Regions from separate parts of the Aeribacillus sp. FSL k6-2211 genome, predicted to be linked through region 1. Evidence: a T-box and tRNA genes for the amino acid it is inferred to sense, from the RefSeq annotation. Region 1 holds a T-box; the other holds one or more tRNA genes.

Evidence for each region. A T-box is a leader RNA that pairs with one kind of tRNA and senses whether it is charged. The one in region 1 lies ahead of pheS (phenylalanine--tRNA ligase subunit alpha), so its partner is inferred to be a tRNA-Phe.
Region 2: it has a tRNA-Phe gene. The T-box ahead of pheS (phenylalanine--tRNA ligase subunit alpha) is inferred to sense a tRNA for this amino acid. The anticodon was not compared.

The regions. Positions count from the first base shown of each region.
Region 1 covers NZ_CP150190.1:2,945,970-2,950,397, forward strand. The annotation lists gene pheT (phenylalanine--tRNA ligase subunit beta) at 1-1,030, opposite strand, end outside; gene pheS (phenylalanine--tRNA ligase subunit alpha) at 1,045-2,079, opposite strand; T-box leader at 2,124-2,354, opposite strand; gene NSU19_RS14245 (RNA methyltransferase) at 2,404-3,156, opposite strand; gene sspI (small acid-soluble spore protein SspI) at 3,254-3,478, shown strand; gene NSU19_RS14255 (M42 family metallopeptidase) at 3,493-4,428, opposite strand, start outside.
Region 2 covers NZ_CP150190.1:4,064,952-4,069,379, reverse strand. The annotation lists gene dnaB (replicative DNA helicase) at 1-161, shown strand, start outside; gene NSU19_RS19520 (adenylosuccinate synthase) at 316-1,608, shown strand; tRNA gene NSU19_RS19515 (tRNA-Lys) at 2,123-2,198, shown strand; tRNA gene NSU19_RS19510 (tRNA-Phe) at 2,303-2,375, shown strand; gene yycF (response regulator YycF) at 2,685-3,398, shown strand; gene walK (cell wall metabolism sensor histidine kinase WalK) at 3,401-4,428, shown strand, end outside.

The DNA.
Region 1 (4,428 bases):
CGGCCTCAAGCAAAACGGTCGTCGTATCGTCTCTTACTTCAGAATCGGCCCCTCCCATTACACCAGCTAATGCAACAGGTACTTTGCCATTTGTGATCACAAGGTGATCGCTTGTAAGCTTTCGTTCTTGATCATCAAGGGTCACGATCGTCTCTCCGTCATGTGCGCGGCGAACGAGTATTTCCTTTGATCCGAACCGGTCATAGTCAAACGCATGAAGCGGCTGGCCGTATTCTAATAAACAATAGTTTGTAATATCGACGACGTTGTTATGCGGTCTGATTCCGGCTTTTATTAAGCGCATTTGCATCCATAAAGGGGAAGGGGCAATTTTGACATTTTTAATAATTTTGGCTACATAGAATGGATTATCTTCTTTTGCTTCAACATTCACAGTAATATAATCAGTTGCTTTTTCTTCGGCAGCCTCATAATGAACTTCCGGCTTTCGAACCTCTTTCTTTAAAATTGCTGCAACTTCATAGGCAACACCGATCATGCTTAAACAGTCAGAACGGTTTGGTGTAAGACCTAATTCAAGTACATAATCGTCCATAAACAGCTGTTCAATCGCATTTTTTCCAACTTCAGCATCACTAGGGAAAACAAAAATGCCGTCAGAAAACTCTTTTGGGACAAGCTTTCCTTCAATGCCCAGCTCTTGCAAAGAACAAATCATACCGTTAGATTCTTCACCGCGCAGCTTTGCCCGTTTAATTTTGAAATTGCCCGGCAAAACCGCACCAACTTTGGCTACCGGCACTTTTTGCCCTTTTTCAACGTTTTGGGCGCCGCATATAATTTGCACTGGTTCTCCTTCTCCGATGTCAACTAAACATTTGCTTAATTTTTCTGCATTTGGATGCTGTTCTTTTTCAAGCACCTGTCCAACTACAACATCTTTTATTCCTTCATTAACAGCTTGAACATTTTCAACTTCAATGCCGCTCTTCGTTATTTTTTCAGCCAGCTCCTCAGGGGAAATGTCTAGATCGACATATTCAGAGAGCCATTTGTATGAAACGAACATGAGAAAACCTCCTTTTAAGCTTGTTTAAACTGTTTCAAAAAACGCACATCGTTTGTATAAAAATGACGAATATCATCAATTCCATATTTCAACATGGCAATCCGTTCCGGTCCCATTCCAAATGCAAAACCACGGTATTTTTTCGAATCGAATCCCGCCATTTCCAAAACGTTTGGATGAACCATCCCTGCTCCTAAAATTTCAATCCAGCCTGTTCCTTTGCATACATGACAGCCTTTCATGGAGCATTTAAAACAGGATACATCGACTTCCACCGACGGTTCAGTAAACGGGAAAAAGCTCGGACGCAGACGAATTTGCCTGTCTTCACCGAACAGTTTTTTCGCAAACACTTCGAGCGTTCCTTTTAAATCGCTCATGCGAATGTTTTCATCCACAACGAGCCCTTCAATTTGCGTAAATTGATGGGAGTGCGTTGCATCATCTGTATCACGTCTGTATACTTTCCCTGGACAAATGATTTTTACAGGACCTTTCCCTTTATATTTTTCTAACGTTCTCGCCTGAACTGGAGATGTGTGTGTGCGCAGCAAAATTTCATCAGTTATGTAAAAGGAATCTTGCATATCCCTTGCCGGATGGCCTTTCGGCAAATTGAGCGCTTCAAAATTGTAATAATCTGTTTCAACTTCTGGACCTTCCTCTACTGTGTATCCCATGCCGATAAACAAATCTTCAATTTCTTCAATGACCGCTTGGAGAGGATGATGGTTTCCTGTTCGAACCGGTCTGCCTGGAAGGGTAACGTCAATCGTTTCTTGCTGTAATTTTTTCTCGATTTCTGCTTTTTCGAGTTGTTCTTGCTTACTTGTTATTTCCCCGGCAATCACTTCCCGAATTTCATTTGCTAACGCACCTATTTTCGGCCGTTCTTCTTTCGAAAGCTTTCCCATTCCGCGAAGAACTTCGGTAATCGGTCCTTTTTTTCCAAGATATTGAACGCGAATATTTTGCAATTGTTTTAAATCCGTTGCTTCCCGTACCTTTTGCAACGCTTCATCGCGAAGCTTTGTTAATTCTTCCTGCATGTAAATTCCTCCTTTTTTAAAATAAATAAAAAAACCCATCCCAAAAAAGGGACGAGTTGAATTTCGCGGTACCACCCTTATTAACAAAGAAAGAATCTTTGTTCACTTCATTATCATAACGGCACAGCCGGAGCGCCTTTACATGCTTCCGCATGGTCCTGGCGTCAACTCTGGAGGTGAATTCGTTTGCCTCTACCATAAAAATGCTTCCAGTCTACGGCATTTTCTCCCTAAATGGCGACCTGCAAACTACTCTTCTCCGTCATCGTTATTCCTTTATTCAATTGCTTTTAATTATAAAAAAAAGAAATTAAAGGCGCAACACTATTTGCGAAGATGGTACATGAAAATAGCTGAAGCAACGGCAACATTTAATGACTCCGCTTTTCCATAAATCGGAATGTGTAAATTTTGATCCGTCATATCCAGCAGCTCTTTTGAGACCCCATTTCCCTCATTTCCTACAAGGAGGGCAAATGTTTCAGATGGAGGGATCTCTTTATAGAAAACAGCATTTTTTGTTGAAGTTCCAAATACAGGAATTTTCTCTTCCTTCAATTTGTTTATAATCTGTTTTAATGACGAATTGACCACAGGCAAATGAAAAATTGATCCTTGTGTCGCCCGGATCGTTTTACTATTGTACAAATCAACCGTCCCGTCACCTAAAATCACAACATCCATTCCAGCCGCATCTGCAGTACGAATGATCGTACCGAGATTTCCTGGGTCTTGAACCGCATCTATTAACAGCCATTTTTTGGCGTTCAAATCGATTTCCCACCTAAGCTGCTTACAAACAGCCATGACACCTTGCGGGGAATCCGTTTCAGACAGAAGCGAAAACACCTCTTTGGAAACAATCGTTGTCGGAATAGTACCTTCGAAAAAATGATTTGGCAGCTTCGCTCCGTCTAAAACAATTAACTCTTGAACAATTGATTTGTATTTGAGAGCTTCCTCGATTAAATGCAAGCCTTCAATTAAAAACAGCCCGCGCTCTTCCCGTTTTTTTCTTGATTGCAGCTTTTTCCATTCTTTTACTCTTTCATTTTTAGTTGACGCAATCCGTTTCAATGATGGTGTCTCCTTCAACTGATAGTTCATTTCATATACATATTATAGAAAACAAAAGAAAAAATAAAGAAGAATGAAGAAAAACGAGGTGAAGGATATGAATTTTGATTTGCGCAATGCAGTCATTGCCAACATATCGCAAAATTCAAAAGACGAGCTGAGAGAAACGATCGTTGATGCCATCAATAGCAAGGAAGAAAAAATGCTTCCAGGGTTAGGCGTGTTATTTGAAATTATCTGGAACCATTCAAGTCAGCGTGATCAGCAGGAAATGGTTGAAACACTTGAACAAGGATTAAAAGAGACTGGAGCTGGGAAATAACCAGCTCCTGCTTTTTAGTTGTACGTAATGTTTTCAACCGTTTTTTTGTCGAGGCGTTTAATGACTTCTGTCAATAATTGAACCGTATGTTCAAAGTCTTCGCGATGAATCATCGCAGCGTGTGTATGAATGTAGCGCGTTGCAATCGTAATGGAAAGCGTTGGAACACCATTTCCTGTTAAATGAATCGATCCGGAGTCTGTACCGCCACCCGGCATAGCATCATACTGATATGGAATGCCGCATTCTTCAGCGACCCCTACGACAAAATCGCGAAGCCCTTTATGGGAGACCATAGAAGCATCATATAAAATAATTTGCGGACCTTTCCCCATTTTTCCCATCGCTTCTTTTTCGGAAATGCCTGGAGTGTCGCCGGCTATTCCGACGTCTACGCCGAAAGCAATATCAGGCTCAATATAATGGGCTGATGTGCGGGCTCCTCTTAATCCTACTTCCTCCTGAACGGTTCCTACACCGTAAACGACGTTCGGATGGTTTACCCCTTTCAGCTTTTTCAAAACTTCGATCGCTATTGCACAACCGATGCGGTTATCCCAAGCTTTCGCCAAAAGGATTTTATCATTTTTCATAACGGTGAACTCAAAATAAGGCACAATTTGGTCGCCGGGACGAACACCAAATTCCATCGCTTCTTCTCGGCTGCTGGCGCCAATATCAATAAACATGTCTTTGATCTCTACAGGCTTTTTTCGTGCTTCTGCCGGCAAAATATGCGGCGGCTTGGAACCGATGATGCCGGTCACATCTCCTTTTTGGGTGACAATCGTCACTCTTTGTGCGAGCATAACTTGATTCCACCAGCCACCAACAGGCTGAAAGCGAATGAACCCTTTATCATCAATTTGCGTAACCATAAAGCCGACCTCATCAAGATGGCCCGCGATCATAATTTTGGGTCCGCCTGATTCTCCTTCTTTTTTGGCAAT
Region 2 (4,428 bases), 1.1 Mb from region 1:
ATACGGAATCAGAAAACAAAAATATTATTGAAATCATTATAGCCAAGCAGCGGAACGGCCCTGTAGGAACTGTTCAGCTTGCATTTGTAAAAGAATATAATAAATTTGTAAATCTTGAAAGAAGATATGAAGACGATCATATTCCTCCTGCTGTCTCTTGATGAGGCAGTTGTTTTTTGTAAGTATCTTATATAACACGAACAAAATATTTAATAATAAAGTGAACGTTCGGATTTTATTGACTCTACTTGCTACAATTGGTAGAATAAACTTGTTTCTTTGTATTGGATTTTTGGTGAACACGGAGGTGCACACATGTCATCAGTTGTTGTTGTTGGTACACAATGGGGGGATGAAGGAAAAGGGAAGATAACCGATTTCCTTTCTCAAAATGCGGAAGTGATCGCCCGTTACCAAGGTGGAAACAATGCTGGCCATACAATCAAATTTAACGGTGAAACATATAAACTGCATTTAATCCCATCCGGTATTTTTTATCAAGATAAAATTTGTGTCATCGGAAACGGAATGGTTGTCGATCCTAAAGCGCTGGTAGAAGAGTTGAACGGTTTGCATAAACGGGGAATTCAAACAAATAATCTGCGAATTTCCAACCGCGCTCACGTCATTTTGCCTTATCATTTAAAATTGGATGAAGTGGAAGAAGAACGAAAAGGAGCCAACAAGATCGGGACGACGAAAAAAGGAATAGGTCCAGCCTATATGGATAAAGCAGCCCGTATTGGCATCCGCATCGCCGATTTATTGGATCGTGAAGTCTTTGAAGAAAAATTGAGAAGAAATTTAGAAGAAAAAAATCGCCTGTTTGAAAAAGTATACGAAGTTGAAGGGTTTAAACTGGAAGAGATTTTAAATGAATACTACGAGTACGGCCAACAAATCAAACAATATGTATGCGACACATCTGTTGTGCTGAACGACGCGCTTGATGAAGGACGCCGTGTTTTATTTGAAGGCGCTCAAGGTGTTATGCTTGATATCGATCAAGGTACATATCCTTTTGTTACATCTTCCAATCCAGTAGCAGGCGGTGTGACAATTGGAGCAGGTGTAGGTCCTACGAAAATTAAACATGTTGTCGGCGTATCAAAAGCTTATACAACTCGTGTAGGAGACGGTCCGTTTCCGACAGAGCTCCACGATGAAATTGGCGATCAAATTCGTGAAGTTGGACGGGAATATGGTACAACAACAGGACGTCCGCGTCGAGTGGGCTGGTTTGACAGCGTTGTTGTTCGCCATGCGCGCCGGGTAAGCGGAATAACTGATTTATCTTTAAATTCCATCGATGTATTGACAGGAATCGAAACATTAAAAATATGCATCGCCTACAAATACAAAGGTGAAATTTTAGAAGAATTTCCAGCAAGTTTAAAAGTACTTGCACAGTGCGAACCTGTCTATGAGGAATTGCCGGGTTGGAAGGAAGACATTACGGGGGCAAAAAGCTTGGACGATCTTCCTGACAATGCACGCCATTATGTTGAACGGATTTCCCAGTTAACAGGTATCCCACTTTCCATCTTTTCAGTTGGTCCAGATCGTTCACAAACAAATGTTGTCCGCAGTGTATACAGTCCAATATAATAAACTTGGAGGGATCGGCTGTTCCCTCTTTTTTTTGTGAAATTAAAAAAAATCGTTGTTTTGTCCCTCTAGAAATGATATTATTATACACGTCTTGAGAAAAATGAGCGTATTGGCTCCGAACTGTTCGCACAATGCATCCATCATCCTCGAAAAAGCTAGAAGAGGAAGGGACATCTGACAAATGAAAAATGGATTAGAAGAAAAAAATTTATGAGCCATTAGCTCAGTCGGTAGAGCAACGAGCAAGGCTTCATCGAATAGGCGACGAGTTGTCCCGACGCATCCAGCATCCTCGAAAAGACTGGCAGAGGAAGGGACATCTGACAAATGAAAAATGGATTAGAAGAAAAAAATTTTTTATGAGCCATTAGCTCAGTCGGTAGAGCAACGAGCAAGGCTTCATCGAATAAGCGACGAGTTGTCCCGACGCATCCAACATCCTCGAAAAAGCTAGAAGAGGAAGGGACATCTGACAAATTTTAAAATGGATTAGAAGGAAAAAATTTTTTATGAGCCATTAGCTCAGTTGGTAGAGCATCTGACTTTTAATCAGAGGGTCGGAGGTTCGAATCCTCCATGGCTCACCATTACAATCGAGAAATATTATACAAGCTGCCTCACATTCGAGAATCCACATATATGAAAGGCTTGAGAGAGGGAAAAAGAGTTCGCATTCTTGAAAACTTTATACGGCTCGGTAGCTCAGTCGGTAGAGCAAAGGACTGAAAATCCTTGTGTCGGCGGTTCGATTCCGTCCCGAGCCACTTCATACGCACGGTTTATCCGTGCTATTTTTGGCTATAAGTAAGTTAAACCAAAATTGGTAACATTTGTGGTTGTAAATAGAAATTTGATTTCTCATCTCAAGCTGTTACAATAAGATAAAAATTGATATAATAGGTTTGATAGGAATTTACAGGGGTTTACTCTAAGTTCCAAAACCTATTGAATTTAAGACCTCTAGCAATAGCTAGGGGTTTTCTGCTTGTTTTTTCCATTTGTATTGAAAGTTGATGATGAGATGAATGTAATCGTGGTAAAGTAAAGTTAATAGATCAAAAGGGGAGAAAATGATGGAAAATAAAAAAATATTAGTTGTTGATGACGAAAAACCAATTGCAGATATATTAGAGTTTAATCTTAAAAAAGAAGGTTTTGATGTATACTGTGCTTATGATGGAACAAGCGCGATTGAAATGGTGGAAGAAATTAAACCTGACTTGATATTGTTAGATATTATGCTTCCCAGCAAGGATGGAATGGAAGTGTGCCGGGAAGTTCGAAAAAAATATGAAATGCCGATTATTATGTTGACTGCGAAAGATTCAGAAATCGATAAAGTGCTTGGTCTGGAGCTTGGTGCTGATGATTATGTGACAAAACCATTCAGCACAAGAGAGCTCTTGGCAAGGGTAAAGGCAAATTTACGAAGACAGCAAACAAATGCTGCAAGGGAAGCGGCTTCTGAACAGTCGGAAATTCAAATCGGCTCTCTCGTTATTCATCCTGATGCATATGTCGTTTCAAAACGGGGAGAAACGATCGAGCTTACTCATCGTGAGTTTGAATTGCTTCACTATTTAGCGAAGCACATTGGACAGGTCATGACCCGAGAGCATTTGCTGCAAACCGTTTGGGGATATGACTATTTCGGAGACGTCAGAACTGTAGATGTCACGGTTAGAAGACTTAGGGAAAAAATTGAAGACAACCCAAGCCATCCAATATGGATTGTGACAAGAAGAGGGGTAGGTTATTATTTGCGCAATCCTGAACAGGAGCAGTGAACATGTATAGCAGTCGAGTGAGTTTTTTACGTTCGATACATTTTAAAATTGTGCTGATCTATGTGCTTCTGATTATTTTGGCTATGCAAATCATCGGTATTTACTTCGTTAAGGAATTGGAATCTTCTCTTATAGAAAATTTTAAATCTTCCCTTTCGCAGCGGATTGATTTGCTGGCTTACCAGATTGAGCAAGCGATGACGAATGAAGAAGTGGACGAATCATTGAATATGGAAGATGAGATATCTGCTATTTTGCAAGATTTTAAACGGGAGGAAATTCATGAAGTTCGCGTAGTGGACCAAGATGCGCGTGTCATCGGGACATCTGATTACAACAAAGATGTGATCGGGAAAAGAACAACTGAAAATATGATTAAACGGACTTTAATCGTCGGTACGCCTGAAAGCAATATTTTGCTTGATCCGCAAACGAAGCATCGAATGTACGTATCAGCGACTCCGATCGTCACAGATTATAAACGAGAAACAATTGGCGTTGTTTATGTCGTTGCCTCAATGGAGGAAGTTTTTTCACAATTGCGGACGATTAACAAAATTTTTGCAACAGGCACAGGGATGTCCCTTCTTATTACCGCGGCGCTAGGAATTTTTCTTGCCCGCACTATAACCCGTCCGTTGTCAGATATGAGAAGGCAAGCGTTGGAGCTGGCAAAAGGGAATTTTTCCAGAAAAGTAAAAGTGTATGGAGAAGATGAAATTGGACAGCTTGCATTAACATTCAATCATCTCACGGAAAAATTGGAGGAAGCACAGGAAACAACTGAAGAAGAGCGCAGAAAGCTGGCGTCTATTATTACTCATATGACAGAAGGTGTCATAGCTACAGATCGGCATGGAAAAGTAATTGTCATGAACAATCCGGCCCATGAAATGTTGAATGTTTCACGTGAAACAGCCTTAGGAAAATCAATTGTGGAGCTTTTAGATTTAACGGATGAATGTACTTTTGAAGATTTAGTGAACCAGCAAGAACCGATGCTGTTAGATTTCAGCACAGAGGAAAAACC